DNA from 4 places in the Halobacillus sp. H74 genome. Region 4 is predicted to be linked to each of the others. Evidence: riboswitches for the same ligand, from Rfam matches in the RefSeq annotation. Region 4 holds a riboswitch; each other region holds the start of a gene.
What was found. A riboswitch is a leader RNA that binds a small molecule or an ion and turns the genes downstream of it on or off. The one in region 4 is predicted to bind cobalamin.
Positions count from the first base shown of each region.

Region 1: another riboswitch for cobalamin. It lies ahead of ACTWPX_RS18455 (ribonucleoside-diphosphate reductase subunit alpha); the one in region 4 lies ahead of ACTWPX_RS00135 (acyl-CoA thioesterase).
Region 2: another riboswitch for cobalamin. It lies ahead of ACTWPX_RS07400 (hypothetical protein); the one in region 4 lies ahead of ACTWPX_RS00135 (acyl-CoA thioesterase).
Region 3: another riboswitch for cobalamin. It lies ahead of metE (5-methyltetrahydropteroyltriglutamate--homocysteine S-methyltransferase); the one in region 4 lies ahead of ACTWPX_RS00135 (acyl-CoA thioesterase).

Region 1 covers NZ_JBQQCI010000010.1:33,075-37,114, reverse strand. The annotation lists gene ACTWPX_RS18465 (hypothetical protein) at 1-62, opposite strand, end outside; gene ACTWPX_RS18460 (class I SAM-dependent methyltransferase) at 128-811, opposite strand; cobalamin riboswitch at 994-1,170, shown strand; gene ACTWPX_RS18455 (ribonucleoside-diphosphate reductase subunit alpha) at 1,399-3,633, shown strand; gene ACTWPX_RS18450 (ribonucleotide-diphosphate reductase subunit beta) at 3,650-4,040, shown strand, end outside.
Region 2 covers NZ_JBQQCI010000003.1:191,499-195,538, reverse strand. The annotation lists gene ACTWPX_RS07405 (ABC transporter substrate-binding protein) at 1-835, opposite strand, end outside; cobalamin riboswitch at 1,209-1,406, shown strand; gene ACTWPX_RS07400 (hypothetical protein) at 1,572-1,793, shown strand; gene mmgD (citrate synthase) at 1,837-2,952, shown strand; gene ACTWPX_RS07390 (bifunctional 2-methylcitrate dehydratase/aconitate hydratase) at 3,025-4,040, shown strand, end outside.
Region 3 covers NZ_JBQQCI010000004.1:267,635-271,674, forward strand. The annotation lists gene metE (5-methyltetrahydropteroyltriglutamate--homocysteine S-methyltransferase) at 1-1,965, opposite strand, end outside; cobalamin riboswitch at 2,096-2,303, opposite strand; SAM riboswitch class I at 2,360-2,473, opposite strand; gene ACTWPX_RS10595 (class I SAM-dependent methyltransferase) at 2,632-2,889, shown strand; gene ACTWPX_RS10600 (hypothetical protein) at 2,898-3,284, shown strand; gene ACTWPX_RS10605 (n-acetylglutamate synthase) at 3,440-3,778, shown strand; gene ACTWPX_RS10610 (DinB family protein) at 4,016-4,040, shown strand, end outside.
Region 4 covers NZ_JBQQCI010000001.1:21,084-25,123, reverse strand. The annotation lists gene ACTWPX_RS00150 (LCP family glycopolymer transferase) at 1-474, opposite strand, end outside; gene ACTWPX_RS00145 (ROK family protein) at 614-1,501, shown strand; gene ACTWPX_RS00140 (hypothetical protein) at 1,653-2,015, shown strand; cobalamin riboswitch at 2,164-2,344, shown strand; gene ACTWPX_RS00135 (acyl-CoA thioesterase) at 2,499-2,972, shown strand; gene ACTWPX_RS00130 (hypothetical protein) at 3,049-4,040, opposite strand, start outside.

The DNA of each region.
Region 1 (4,040 bases), on a different contig from region 4:
AGCGAGAAAAATCCGATAAACACGAACCGAATGGACAAGAATGTTTGGACCCATGCCATCACATTCACCCTCCTCATGTTTGAATTTATGAGAAGGTCTTTAAAATCATACAGCCTTTTTCACTCCGTCATTCTTTTTTCTCGAATATGAATAACCACATAAATGTCAGAGCCTGTTTCATTTCTTCATCAAGTGTATGTATATGGGTTTCTTCTACCCCCCGCTTATAGACTCCTTGACCGTCAATACACTTCCACCCTGTTTCCTCTGCCATTTTTCTTAATTCCCAGGGCATCATCGTATTACAGATCACCTTTTCCCCATAAAGCCTACGGTAACTGTTGATCCTCGGCATAGCTGTCGGCCCCAGCAAACCGATACATAGACGGCCGCCGGGCTTTAAGATCCTCTTTATTTCTTCCAGTCCTTTGTAGGGGGTTTCAATCCATTCCAGTGAATTGATGGCCATGGCTCCATCGAATTGCTCTGATTGGAATGGTAAATCCGTCAAATCCCCCTGAGCAAACGATAAACCTTCTTTCTGGATACGTGAGTTCGCCCGTTCAATCATATCCTTTGATAGGTCTACCCCCGTAACTTCAAACCCTTCCTGAAAGAGAAGATAGGATCCGAAGCCATCCCCACACCCTAAATCAGCGATAGACCCTTTCCCTACATGTTGTTTTAAAAAAGGAACGATTGTACTTCGGCTTCCTTCTTCCCACATCACCCGACTTTTCGAGCTCCACATTTCTGAACGATCATCCCATTGTTTTTCCGCTTCTTCATGCCAATTAAATTCGCTTCCCATCCTCTAATCCCCCTTCATATTATCTTTCATCACAGCTTTCATTATAAAGAAACATTGCTTTTTTTCATAAGAATTAAGTATGCATCAATATAATTCAAAGAGAAAAGAGTTGCATGATTTCTGCTTCTCCGTTATGATTAAAACACAATATAAGCTAACAATTTTAAAAAATACAACTATATATAGTATTTACGAATGAAAGATGCCACAAGGCTTAATAGGGAATCCGGTTAAAGTCCGGAGCTGCCCCCGCAACTGTAAACACTCGCGAAATGGAGGTTCCACTGTGCCAACGCACGGGAAGGACCAGAGTAAGATCGAGTGTCAGCCAGGAGACCTGTCTTTGTTCGTCGGTAGTTTCAACTTCTTCGGGGATTGAGAAGATGAAACGATGGAACGAGGACATCCTGATCGCTTTCCTCTCTTCGTTCCATGGTTTCATCCGCTCATTTCCGTGAGCGGATTTTTTTATGATATTTATCAAAGTTGATATTCCTGAAACACGATTCTCCATTTTTATAACCGTAATTAATGGAATTATCGACAAGAATAAGAGTAGACACAGTTATGATAAAAGGAGTGACAAAATGAGTGTACTTACGAAAGAGACCCATTGGAAGGAAAAAATAACCAAGTGGAAGAATGATTATCCGAAACTTGAGCTCCAGCGACTCATTGATAAATTACCCGACCTGGGATTTGCGCAATTGAACGAAGCAGAACAGTCAAAAACTTTAATCCTGGAATGCCTGGCCGAAGTGGATGAAACAGAACCTGGCTGGACCTTCGTCGCTAGTCGCATTCTGCTTGAACAAATGTATGAAGAGGCAGTCATGAACAGAAACACAAACGAACCCTATCAAGATTTTTTTGGTTTGATTGAACGTTTGATCAATGAAGAAATTTACTCCACGAATCTTCTTACATACTACACAAAAGCGGAAATTGATGAACTTTCCTTTGCGATCGATCCGGAATGCGACCGTCAATTCACCTATATCGGTTTGAAGACACTGAGTGACAGATACATCGCCCGTAGTAAGAAGGGGGAATTTTATGAACTTCCCCAAGAGAGGTTTATGATCATAGCCATGGTCCTCATGTCTCAAGAAGAAACACACAAACGAATCGACTTAGTGAAAGAAGCTTATTGGGCCCTGAGTCATTTGTATATGACTGTAGCCACCCCCACTCTTGCAAACGCCGGAAAAAGGTACGGACAGCTAAGCTCCTGCTTTATTGATACCGTTGATGACAGCTTACAATCGATTTATGACAGCAACACAGATATCGCTAATTTAAGTAAACATGGAGGCGGAATCGGTGTTTACTTAGGTAAAATCAGAAGTCGTGGCAGCGACATACGCGGTTTCAAGGGTGTTTCTTCAGGAGTGATTCCTTGGATGAAGCAATTGAATAACACGGCTGTAAGCGTAGATCAACTCGGTCAACGTCAGGGGGCCATTGCTGTTTATTTAGATGTCTGGCATAAAGATATTTTCCCATTTTTAGATAGTCGGTTGAACAATGGGGACGAGCGGCAGCGTACCCATGATTTATTTACTGGAGTTTCTATCCCAGATTTGTTCATGGAGACTGTAGAAAAACGTGAAGATTGGTATTTGTTCGATCCTCATGAAGTTAGAGAAGTGATGGGTTTTTCATTGGAAGACCATTTTGATGAAGAACGCGGCAAAGGATCTTTCCGGGAGAAGTATTTTCAGTGTGTCAACCACCCTGCCCTTTCAAAAACAACCGTGCCAGCCATCGAGATCATGAAGAGAATTATGGTCGGCCAGCTCGAAACAGGTACACCATATATGTTTTACAGAGATGAAGTAAACCGTATGAATCCTAACCACCACGCGGGGATGATCTACTGCAGCAATCTTTGTACAGAAATCGCTCAAAACCAAAGCCCGACTACGCAAAACGAACAATACGTGGAAGATGGAAAGATCATCACCGTCCAAACACCAGGTGAATTCGTCGTCTGTAATTTATCCAGTATCAACTTAGGAAAAGCGGTACCAGAAGGTGTATTAAAGCGACTGATACCGATACAAGTCCGCATGCTTGATAATGTTATCGAACAAAACACGATCCCTGTGCTTCAAGCCCAATTGACAAACCAAAACTACCGCGGCGTGGGACTTGGTACATTCGGGTGGGCCCACTTGCTTGCGAAAAAGAAAATCGCCTGGGAATCAGAAGAGGCGCTGGACTATACGAAAGAAGTGTATGAGGCTATCGCTTATTATGCGATTGAAGCAAGCAGTGAATTGGCTGTTGAAAAAGGCAGTTACCCCCTTTTCGAAGGATCCGACTGGCAAAATGGGGATTTTTTCGTTAAACGAACGTTTGACCAATACGGTTCATGGAACTGGAAAGCCTTAAAAGACAAGGTTGCTCGGGACGGTATGAGAAATGGCTACCTTCTTGCGGTGGCTCCAAACTCAAGTACATCTTTAATTGCAGGCAGCACAGCCAGCATTGATCCAATCTTTAAGAAGTTTTATTCCGAAGAGAAAAAAGACTACAAGATTCCCGTCACCGCCCCTGACCTGAATCATGAAACGTATGGCTACTATAAATCAGCATATGAGATCGACCAGCATACGAGCATCCATCAAAACAGCATACGCCAAAAATTCATTGATCAATCAATCTCTTTCAATATCTATGTAACGAACACGATCCAGGCAAAAGAATTATTAGCTATCCATTTGGATGCTTGGAAAAAAGGCTTAAAAACGACTTATTATACCAGGTCCACGTCAAGTCAAGGCGAGTATGACGACTGCGAAAGTTGCTCATCATAACAAGGAGGTAATCTTAATGGAGACGATACAAAAACGGAAATTAGTCGACCACGAAGCTCCGAACGCATCTACAGGAATAATTAACGGAAAAAGCTCGAACGTGCTGAATTGGGATCATACTCGTTTTGCTTGGGCCTATCCGATGTATAAAAACATGCTTTCCAACTTTTGGATTCCGAATGAAATCAATATGAGCAATGACTTGAAACAATGGCCGGAGCTCTCTGAAAAAGAACAAGCGTCATTTAAAAAAATAATCGGACTGCTCGCTTTTCTCGATTCCATTCAAACAGATTACTCAGGTAAAATTGCTGATTATTTAACAGACTCAAGCCTTTCTGCTTTGATGCAAGTACTCGCTTTTCAGGAAGTCGTCCATAATCAATCTTATTCCTATGTTCTCTCCT
Region 2 (4,040 bases), on a different contig from region 4:
AATTATTTTTAATAGCAGGATCGTCACTCATGAAAATATAAAAGACATCAGCATTCATCTCAGTGATGCTTTCTTTATCCGTTAATTTCATACCCCACTCATCCGATTGTTGGTTTTCTGGTCTGGTGAACCCTGCCTCTCTAAGAATGGATCCAGCAAAACTATCAAAATAGATACGCGCATGGTCACTGCGGAAATTAAGTACGGAAACGTTAAGCGGCCACTCATCCCCTAGTTTCTCAGAAGCTTTTGTATTAAAGTCTTCGATACGCTTATCCCAATCGTTCAGGATTTCATCTGCTTTATCTTCTTTATTCAATGTTTCGCCCATTAAATTTACCGTTTCTTTAAATTCATAGACTTGATCAATAGCAACAGTAGGAGCTATTTTTTTTAGTTTCTCATAAATTTCTTCATGACGCAGTTTTGATGCAAAAATGACATCAGGTTCAAGCGCTGCAATTTCTTCCAGATTTGGTTGAGTTTCTTCCCCTACCAACGTAGTTCCTTCAAGGTCATCACGAAGGTACTTATAAATTGGCTTCTCTACCCATGATTCAACGATTCCTACAGGGTCCACATCAAATGCAGTCGCTGTATCCGTTGCTCCTTGATAAAGAGTCACCACTTTTTCTGGAGTTCCCTCAATCGTTGTCGTTCCCATTGCATGTTCAATTTCTCTTGTATCCGACTCTTCACTGGAAGAATCATTTCCTCCCTCTGCCGAATCACTTTCTGAAGAAGCTCCTTCAGATCCGCAAGCTGAAAGAAGTGTTGCCATAAATAAAACAAATATTAGAAGTGCCCATTTTTTATGTAATCGGGTACTCAGCATATGTATCCCTCCTGTTTGATATTGAGAATCATTTTCATCTGTCACTATATTATTGCAAACGATTCTCAATGTCAATACTATACAAGGGACTTTTCTATCAATTCTCTAAGGGAAATTTCCCAATTTCAAAAGAGCTTCTCAACGGTTCAATGAGCAATTGAAAAGCTGATTGAAAATATAGTAACCTCTTATTTCGCTTGGTAAAGACTTTCTTTAGCATAAAAAAACAACTCCTTGTTGAAGTTGTTATACTTGATATCACCCAAAAACGCGATTATTGGAACTTATTTTCAAATCAAATATATCGTCATCCTACCCTTCAGAAAAAATTGTTTATTTTCTAAATCTTTGTTATATTTAAAAAGTCAAAACTGAATATGTTTTTGATTCAGGTGCAGGTAAGCATTCAGCTTATTTGCTTAAAAGGGAAATCGGTGATAATCCGATGCTGTCCCGCAACTGTATTTGGGAGCGAACTGGTATACCACTGTTCTAGTTAAAAACGAGAATGGGAAGGGACCAGGGAGTGATGATCATAAGCCAGGAGACCTGCCTGTCTCAGCGAACATCCATACCTACGAGGATAGGAGGTGTTAAGTGCGAGTTAGAGAGTATGGACAGGTGTGTAGATTAATGATTCCCTCCTCTCTCTGGATAGCTGCAATCTCAACTTAACAACTTCTCTGGAAGTTGTTTTTTTATTGTCTTGATTTTCATTTGACTAGAGGTGCTTTATTTGACGGATTCAACTGAGTTTACCGTAAATTTGTTCAAATCTTATATCATGAACCACCTGTTTTCTTCTGTCCCCTGCCCACTGGAAGCTATCTACAAAAAAATAAAAGAAGAAATCATCAAGCAAGAAGGTCGAATTCAGGAGCTTGAGAACCTTGAGGAAGCCTTCTTCATTGTCCATGAAGAAATCACCGGAAAACGACCGGTGCCTTCAAGAGCATGAACACTTTTTTGAAAGCGTTTACTAAAATACTAGGAGGATCTATATGCATGAGCAAACGACTTACAATCCCGGATTAAATGGTGTGATTGCAACAGAGACAAAGTTGTCTTATTTGGATGTTGATGCTGAAGAAATCATCCTTCGTGGATATGAACTGATTGAACTTACCAAAAGCAAGCATTATCTCGATTTAATCCAGCTCTTATTACGAGGTGAGCTTCCTGATGATGAAGAACGCTCCTCAATTGAAGAGGGTTTGAAAAAAGAATATGACCTCCCTGAGGATTTCTTTTCCCTTTTCAGTAAATTACCTAAAGAAACACATCCAATGGATGCCTTACGTACAGGAATATCAGCACTCGCAGGTTACGAGAAAAACTTAGATGAACGCCATGAAGTCGAGATAGACCAAACGTCACGAAGACTTCTAGCAAAAATCCCTAACATCGTTGCTAATAGCTACCACATTCTTCAAGAGGAAGCGGTTATAGAACCAAAACAGAAGCTGCCCTATAGTGCGAATTTCTTGTACATGATTACAGGTAATGAACCGACCCCTTCAGAAGCAGCCTGTTTTGATCAATCTTTGATGGTATATAGTGAACATGAAATGCCGAATTCAACCTTTGCGGCACGCGTAATAGCTTCGACAAATGCTGACATATACGGCGCACTGACCGGAGCAGTAGCTTCTTTGAAAGGAAACCTCCACGGGGGAGCAAATGAGGCGGTCATGCACATGCTGATAGAAGGTGAAACGATAGACGGGTTCCGGCGCCTCCTCTATGAAAAACTTAAAAACAAAGAAAAAATCATGGGCTTCGGACACAGGGTTTACATGAAGAAGATGGACCCCAGAGCCTCCTTGATGAAAGAGGCACTACGTGAACTGTCTAAAGATAGAAATCGAGAAGACCTTTTTGAAATGTGCGAAGCAGGAGAAGACCTGATGAAACAAGAAAAAGGTCTATATCCGAACTTGGATTATTATGCCGCACCAGTCTACTATTTGTTAGGTATCCCAATTGAATTGTACACACCTATTTTCTTTGCTGCACGAACACTGGGGTTGTGCTCACATGTGTCAGAGCAATATGCAAACAACAAACTGTTCAGACCAAGAGTTCTCTATACCGGCCCCCGCGGTCTGCACCCTTAGAAGTAAACTGCCGGGTTTGCCCCGGCTATCAATTAAGTAATCATTACATATTTAATAAAGGTGGAGATGGAGATGACAGAAGTGAAAATAAACGAGAGACAGAAGACCGATCATGTTTTAGATCAAATCGCAGAATATGCCGTTGATGGAAAAATCAGCAACCATGAAGCTTTAGAGACGGCACAATACGTATTGATGGATACGTTAGGCTGTGGTTTTTTAGCCCTTCGATATCCTGAGTGTACCAAGCATTTAGGGCCTATCATTCCTGGCACCATTGTTCCGAATGGTTCCCGAGTACCTGGTACGTCTTACGAATTGGACCCCATCCATGCGGCATTCAATATTGGATGTATGATTCGCTGGCTCGATTACAATGATACATGGCTGGCTGCAGAGTGGGGACATCCTTCTGACAACTTGGGAGGAATTTTAGCGATTTCCGATTACATCAGCCGAAAAAGGATAGCAGAAGGAAAACAACCGCTGAAAATGGATACAGTGCTCGAATACACCGTCAAAGCTCATGAAATTCAAGGAGTATTAGCCCTGGAAAACAGCCTGAATCGTGAGGGGCTCGACCATGTTCTATATGTGAAGGTCGCAACCACAGCAGTAGTGACCGCTATGTTAGGCGGCAATAAAGAAGATGTCATCAATGCTGTCTCCCAAGCCTGGATAGATAATTCGAGCCTTCGAACCTATCGTCATGCACCGAACACTGGCTCACGTAAATCGTGGGCTGCAGGTGATGCAACGAGCCGTGGCGTAAGGCTGGCTTTGATGACAATGAACGGAGAAATGGGATATAAGACAGCCTTATCTGCGTCTGGATGGGGATTTCAGGATGTTCTTTTCGATGGGAAAGAATTGAATTTGTCCCGTCCATTTGGGTCATACGTGATGGAAAACATTTTATTTAAAATATCTTTCCCTGCTGAATTTCATGCCCAAACAGCAGCAGAAGCGGCGATTGAACTTCATGACCAAGTAAAAGGAAGAATCCATGAGATCAAGAAGGTCACCATTACCACCCACGAATCAGCCATCCGAATTATCGATAAAAAAGGACCGCTTACCAACCAGGC
Region 3 (4,040 bases), on a different contig from region 4:
CGTTCCAAATTCGGAATAACACATGTGTGTATGAATTTGGGTTTCATCTTTGACCAACGACGTTGCAAGTTTGAAGGCATATACAGCTTTTTCTAAATAATCGTTCTGTTTTTCTTCTTTAAGTGGTAATCCTTCGCGTAAGGCAGGTTCATCGACTTGAATCATACGAATACTCTTATCTTCCAAGGCTTTTACTTCTTCTTGTAAAGCTAAAGCAACTTGCTTTGTTACTTCAAATCTGCTGATATCCTCTCGAACAAAGGACCAATTAACAATTGTGACCGGTCCTGTTAACATTCCTTTTATCGGTTTATCTGTCAACGATTGCGCATAGGCTATTTCCTTCAACGTCATCGGTTGCTGGTGGACAACCTCTTTATAAATAATCGGTGGTTTGACGCAGCGAGATCCATAGGACTGCACCCAGCCAAACCTTGAAAATACAAATCCCTCCAGTTTCTCACCGAAAAATTCAACCATATCGTTCCGCTCAAATTCCCCATGCACTAAAACATCCAGTCCCCATTCTTCCTGTCGACTGATCCACTCAGATATATTGTTTTTAATAAAAGTTTCATAGTAGGAGTCTGTCCACTCCCCTTTTCTCCAATTCATTCTCGCTTTCCGAATCCCATTTGTTTGAGGGAGACTGCCGATTGTCGTTGTCGGAAGTAATGGGAGGTTGAAATATTTCTCCTGAAGCTTCTGACGAGTACGATAATCAGAGGCTCTTCCGATTTTTTGTTCTTCCCATGTATTCGTTCGATCTTTTGAGGAATCCTTTTGTTCCTTGTCCCCCCATAACTGGATAAGGGCTTCCTTTTGTTTAGTCAATGTTTCTTCCACTGATTCTTTTCCTTCGTTTAATGCTTTCGTCAAGAGGGCTGTTTCCTGCAATTTTTGATCAGCAAAAGAGAGACCGTCTTTCAATACAGGATCAATCTCCTTCTCCGTCTCTATGGTTACAGGAACATGCAATAAACTGCAGGAAGGCTGCACAATAAGACGTTCGTTATCTACCTTTTTTAAAATTGTTTCCAGCTGTGTTAGCTGTTTTTCCAGGTCTGCTCTCCAAATATTTCTTCCATTTATTACACCAGCAGCGAGGGCTTTTTCCTTTGGAAAACCGTATGTTTTCAAATTATCCAGGTTTTTCCCACTATCGTGAACGAAATCAAGACCGATACCAGCCACAGGAAGTGAGACGACTTCTTCATAATGATCGACGGCTTCAAAGTATGTTTGAATCAAGATGTTTACATCCGGCAATTGCCTATGGATCAATTCATAGACTTCATTGAAGAGTTGAAGATCCTCTTTTGTAGTAGAAGTGCAAAGGATCGGTTCATCGAACTGCACCCATTCGGCCCCGGCGTTTTTCAGTTCTTGAAGCACTTGGATGTATAGAGGGACAAGCTTCTTCAAAAGGAAGTTTCCCTTGTTTTTTTCAACACCCTTCGCAAGTGTAATGAAAGTCATTGGACCTAAAAGGACGGGCTTACCAATAATGCCAAGGTGTTCTCTTGCTTCGTTAAAATAATGAAGAGGGAAATTATTGATTAATTCAGGATTTGAATTTCCATCAATTTCAGGGACAATGTAGTGATAATTTGTATTAAACCATTTTGTCATTTCAGAGGCTACGACTTCATCATTTCCACGGGCAATATCAAAATAAGTATTAAGGGAGTCACTTTGATTATAGTTTCCGAAGCGTTCAGGGATCAGACCAAACATAAAAGACGTATCAAGCACGTGGTCATAGAGAGTGAAATCCCCTACAGGAATAAGGTCAACCCCTTTATCCATTTGCTTTTGTAAATGGTCAAGGCGAATTTTTTTCATTTCATCCAATAATTGATTTTCAGAAATTCCACCTTGCCAAAAGCGTTCAAGTGACTTTTTCCATTCTCGTTTTTCACCAATTCTGGGATAACCAATTGTCGAAGTTATTACACTTGTCATCACGATGCCTCCTAATGATTTTTTCAATAAAAAAATCCCTCTATTTATTAGAGAGATGGTTATGACGTTAAAAAACTCATACGGACGTAAAATGCATGCGCGCCAAAACACCTCCCTATTCCTCGTAGGTTTAGTGTACGTTCAACAGGCAGGTCTCCTGACTTATGTTCAACACAAACCTGAGCCTTCCCATCGAGATTCATAAATAAGATAGTGGCATGCAAGCAGGTTTGCTCCTATATACAGTGGCGGGACCGTGCCGGACTTACACCGGACTTCCCTTTTAAGCTGCCTAAGATCGAAGTGGTTTAGGCAGCACCTGAAGATATACGATATTAAATTTTCTTCATAAATACAAAAACCTCTCAATTTGAGAGGTTTAGACATTCGACCTCTCTTATTTTTCAAAGCACTTGCTTCGCTGGAATTAGCACCTAAATCAACGTAGGTATATTGATTCGGCTGCCGGGTTTCATAGGGCCAGTCCCTCCACCTCTCTGAATAAGAGATTATGATTTATGATTAAAAGAAATACTAGCATGGGGTTTCGAGGCTGTCAAATTGGATAGTTAAAATTAATAGAAAAGAGCAATACATCGACTTCAGTGATCTGATTTGCAATAATTGGTAGTAATATATAAATGCAACCATATGGAGGGAGAGCTATTGATAACACAGGCCAAGTATTGGGACGAACGTTTTAAAGAAGGGGAAATTTGGGGTGGATCACCATGTCCTTCAGTGGATATGAGCTTGCCGCATCTAAGAGATAACCATATCCGTTCAATCCTTGTACCAGGATGTGGTTACGGTAGTAATAGTTTAGAATTAGCTCAAAGTGGATTTAAGGTTAAAGGTATAGATGTCTCATCAGAAGCTATAAAGCTTGCATGCAGGAACATAAGTGCCGAGAAAGAAACATAGAGTATCAAGTGGAAGACGTACTTAAACCAAATGATACTAAGGAGAATTTTGATGCGATTTATTTATCAAATGTTTTACACCTATTTTTAAAAGATGAACGTACTTTACTTATGAACCAAATGAATAAGCTATTAAAGCAGGAAGGTTTAATGATTTTTACTTGCATATCTACTGAAGACCATAAGAATTTCGGGGTTGGAGAAGAAATTGAGGAAAATACCTTCTTACATGATGGTAAGTCATTGCATTTTTATGATGAAAAAGAAATTGACCATGAATTACCATCTAACTTTAAGGTTTTAGAGCTGACATTACATACTCAAACAGAAACAGATCCAGCTGGGAACAAAGAGGATTTGGTTTTATGGTTTGTGGTCGCTAAGAAAGTATCTTAAGGAAATGGAAGGATCTAGTGATTGTAATGAATGTTATCTCGATTTCTAGTCTTCAGGAATAGGGGCGATTCAAAAATAGTGGATGTCTCCTTTTTTATTCAAATTTTAAAAATTGTATGATAATATTGTAGCTTACAAGTTCAAGGAGGGATTAAATGATTCATTATAATAATCGCCAATTTGTTTCAATAGAGAATACGGAAAGTGGTGAAGTATCTTCCAAAACTTATTTTGACTACTATCAAGAAGGAAATATCCTTTATGCTGATTACTCAGGGGGAGAGATAGTCAAAGGGAAATTAGTAGGAATAGTAAATACCGATGACACTTTAGAATTCCGATATAATCATGTGAACACATCAAATGAAATCAGAGGAGGGAAGTGCAAATCAGTTCCCCACTTAAACTCTGAGGGGAAAATTGAGCTACATGAAGATTGGCAATGGCTTGATAAAGATCAAACCAAAGGAAAATCCATAGTTAGGGAAGTTTAATGGTTATTACATAAAGAATATAATAAAACATTTGAGTTCTTTTAAATTATATTTCAATTTCAAATCTTCAACAATAGGGGCTTTCCTTTAGTAATTTGGGAAGAGCTTATTTAGTGCTGATCTAAATGGGATATTGACTGGTTTGATATAGAGATATAACCAAGGCAAGTCTGAGCTGAATGTTTGAGGACGGTAAGGTGGAAAGCTAGAATTATAGGTAAGAAGGGAGATGATAACATGAACGAAGGACAGATTTTTCAAC
Region 4 (4,040 bases):
CATATTGACGCGGATATAATAATCCAGGTTAATATCCAAGAAGTTTTCCACTGTATCGACCGCCATATCACTTCCACCATAGGCATAAGCGTGGTTAATGCGGGTAGTGCGTCCGTCCCCGGCGATTTCTACACGTGTATCTCGTGGAATGCTGACCATTTGCATTTGGTCATTGTTAGGATCCAGGGTCATGACGATCATCGTGTCTGAGCGACCGACATCGTTTTCCCGCTCGTCCACCCCGAGCAATAGAATATTGATCGGTTCTTTTTGGTCGACTTTTTCTTTCGTTTCATCTGTATCGATAGAGGAGACATCCTCATGCAGGTCCTGATTGACTGTTGTACGCACATCATTAATGATCGTAAATAAATAAATGCCTCCGATTAATAACACTAAACCTATGACGACAAGGAGGACTTTCCAACCTCTTCTTTTGCGCCGCTTTTTCTTCTTTACTTCTCTTCGACCCATTCCCCCACCTCTTTTATAAAAAGTTCCTTCTTTATTATACGTTTTTTGTAGATTTATGTAAAAACAGTTGACTGACATTTCCTCGTTTTTATAAAAAGAGTTACAATATATGAAAACCATTCATAAAGGAGTGTTACACATGGGGATTCAAATCGGTGTGGATCTTGGCGGGACGAATGTACGTGTAGCAACGGTTGATGGACAAGGAACCATCGAGCAGATGCTGCAGGAAAAAACGGAAGTGGAAAAAGGATACGAATATACAATTGAAAAAATCATCCGCATGATCGAAAAGATTTCGGAGGGAAAAGAAATCGATCGCATTGGAATTGGAGCACCAGGTCCCTTGGATCCTCGTAAAGGGGTCATTTTGAGTCCACCTAATCTGCCTGGCTGGGAGGAGGTCCCTATTGTCAAAGAATTGGAAGGTCATTTTTCCGTACGGGTGCAGCTCGAAAACGACGCAAATGTTGCTGCATTGGCTGAAGCGAAATTCGGAGCTGGGAAAGGTAAGGAGAGTGTCTTTTACATAACAGTGAGCACCGGGGTCGGCGGAGGCTTTGTTTTCAATGGAACAGTATTCAGCGGGGCGCATGGTTATGCTGGGGAAATCGGCAATATGATCATTAATCCGAACGGTTATCAGTACAGCAACCTGAATAAAGGGTCTTTAGAAAGTTATGCAAGCGGGACGGCGATCGGGAAAAGAGCACAGGAATTATACGGCATTGAAGGAGGATCAGAGCGGGTATTCGAACTCGTCAGTGCAGGGGATGAGCAGGCTTTGCGCATTGTCAATGAAGCGATTGATTATTTGGCGATGGGGATTGCCAACCTTGCCCACGTCCTTAACCCGGAAGTGTTTGTGATCGGCGGTGGAGTCATGAATGCCGGAGAGCTGATATGGGTGCCGTTACAAGAACGAGTGAGTGATTACTTGTTTCCAGGACTAGCGCCGCATCTGCAAATGAAACCAGCTGAACTGAAAGGCGATGCAGGAGTCATCGGTGCAGCGCTCTTGGGTTGATGCAATGAACTCAACAACCACCTCAGGTCATCCAGAATTTGGATGACCCGAGGTGGTTTTTTTTTTCCACTAAATGAGCTCAAAGCCTGGTGATATTTATGCAGACCTTCACGTATAGTGGTATAAGCTATACTTATGGAGGAATGTAATTGTGAGAAAGTGGATTGGGCTTTTGGTGGTCGTGGGTTTGCTGACAGGATGCACGGATAGTTCTACACAACGAACCATTCAACAGTTTACAACCTCCATGGAAAATGAGCTTCACTTTGTTTATTTTTATGATGATGCCCCACCAGAAGAAAAGGTGCAGTCACAACTGAAAGGGATGAAGGTTTTCTTAGCAAGAAAGAATATTCAGGCTAAGATTACTTATCAGGAAATCTATGGAGAGCGAAATTTTGAAGAACGATTAGGAGTGGAAGATAAGCAAATTCTTGTCTTCGACTATAAAGGGATCCGCTTTAACGCGAAGAATATCCATGTCTTAGAAGGAATGATACTGCAAATACCATAATGCTTGGATTTAGGAATAACTGCCACCTCAAGTCATCCAGATTCTGGATGACTTGAGGTGGCAGTTATTTACTTTTCTTGAGCGACTATATGCGGGAGTAGATTGACAGTTCAGTAACATTTGAGAGATAGTTAGAGCGCAGGACATACAACTGCATAGGCTTTATGGTGGCTTCTTAAGGAAGCTGAAAAGGGAAGTCTGGTGAAAATCCGACACGGTCCCGCCACTGTAATGAGGAGGTCCTAATTAGAATCCACTGCTTTAGATAGCGGGAAGGAATAGGGCTGATGAATCTGAGTCAGGAGACCTGCCATAAAGAAGAACATGAAGTCCTACGGGAGATAGGAGGGTGTTACGTGTATAAAACCAGGAAGATGAACTGGTTTCATGAGTCATGCTCATAAGTGTGCACACCTTCATTATAAGAAGGTGTTTTTTTGTGCAACTAGATGTTAGAGGTACGAACCTAAAGGAGGAAAACTCATGAAATCACCCTTACCGGTCAGTTATTCAAAGATGGAACAGACAAGGCTCGTCCTACCACCTGATACGAACCATTTAGACACGATATTCGGGGGAAAAGTGCTTGCTTATATTGATGAAATTGCAGCTCTGACAGCTATGAAACATTCAAGCTGTGTTGTGGTTACAGCTTCGATAGATTCAGTGGATTTTATGTCTTCGGCCAAAGTAGGGGATGCCCTTACCCTTGAGGCAAGTGTTACGTGGACGGGAAGAACTTCAATGGAAGTATTTGTCCAAGTATCTGCTGATGATTTATTAGCTGGACAAAAGGTGATGACGACGGAATCATTTTTAACCATGGTAGCTGTCGACCAGAATGGGAAACCGACAGAAGTTCCACGGTTGATCCCTGAAACAGAAGAGGAAATGCGTTTGTATGAAACAGCTACAGCGCGAAAAGAACATAGAAAAAGCCGCTCTACCTTACGTTGATGAATGGTATTTATCCCCACCTCAGGTCATCCATATTCTGGATGACCTGAGGTGGGGGATTTGAGGTGGGGTTATTTTACAATAAAAAGATTGCTATGGTGGTTGAGATGATTAATCCTGCCATGACAGGGATGAAATTCTTCCTCACAAGGTCCATCACCGATACGCCGCAGAAACCAGCAATGGCAATCAAGGAAGACCAGGCGATGAGAGTCCCGCCACCTGTCCAAATCGTCCCCATTTGCCCGATTGCAGCAAGAGTTGATGCGTCAATGCTTCCATTCGATAGTGAAGCAGAAAGAGCTCCTGTCAAAGGGAGACCGGAAAACCCAGAACCATCAAGTCCTGTGATGATGCCGATCAAAAGTATACTGAAAGCGGTCAGGAAAGCATTTTGCGGCAAGAAATCCTGACTGGATTGGACCAGGTCAAATAATAGAGATGGCGTTTCTTCAGTGGGAAGGACCAAAATGTCTTTAGCAAATTCTGCGCTGCCCAGAAAGAAAAATCCGGCTATAGGGATGACTGGCCCCATCGCTTTGAATGCGAAAACGAACCCTTCTGTAATATGGTCACTTACATAATCAAGGGCTCGGTGTTTTCCGAAAGCGATCGTCGATAGGAGCAGGAGAATGACAGCCACTCCTCCTATGAAGGCGGCGCCGTTCCCCCCTTCAAAACCACCCATACGTCCCGAAGTCAGCTTAGTTGAAATCATGAAAACCATGACAGCTAACATCGCTAACGGAACGAGGATGGAAAAGGTTTTGCTCCACATATGAATATTACGGCTGGAGGGAACCTGGTTTTTTTCTGTAACTCCCTGCATCGTGTTTATTTCTTTTTCATTCATAGGATCATTCTTCGATCGGAAATTTTTCCGGTTGAAAAAATAAGCCATCGTGATAGCGACGCCCCCGGTGATGAGAGACAAAATCAAAGCTTGATCCATGACAGCAGTTGTTTCGATACCGGCAGCTTTTGCGGACAGCCCTGGGGCGACCTGGATGATATAGTCGGAGGATAGTGCCATTCCCTGGCCGGCGAGTGCGACAGCTATTGCAGCGA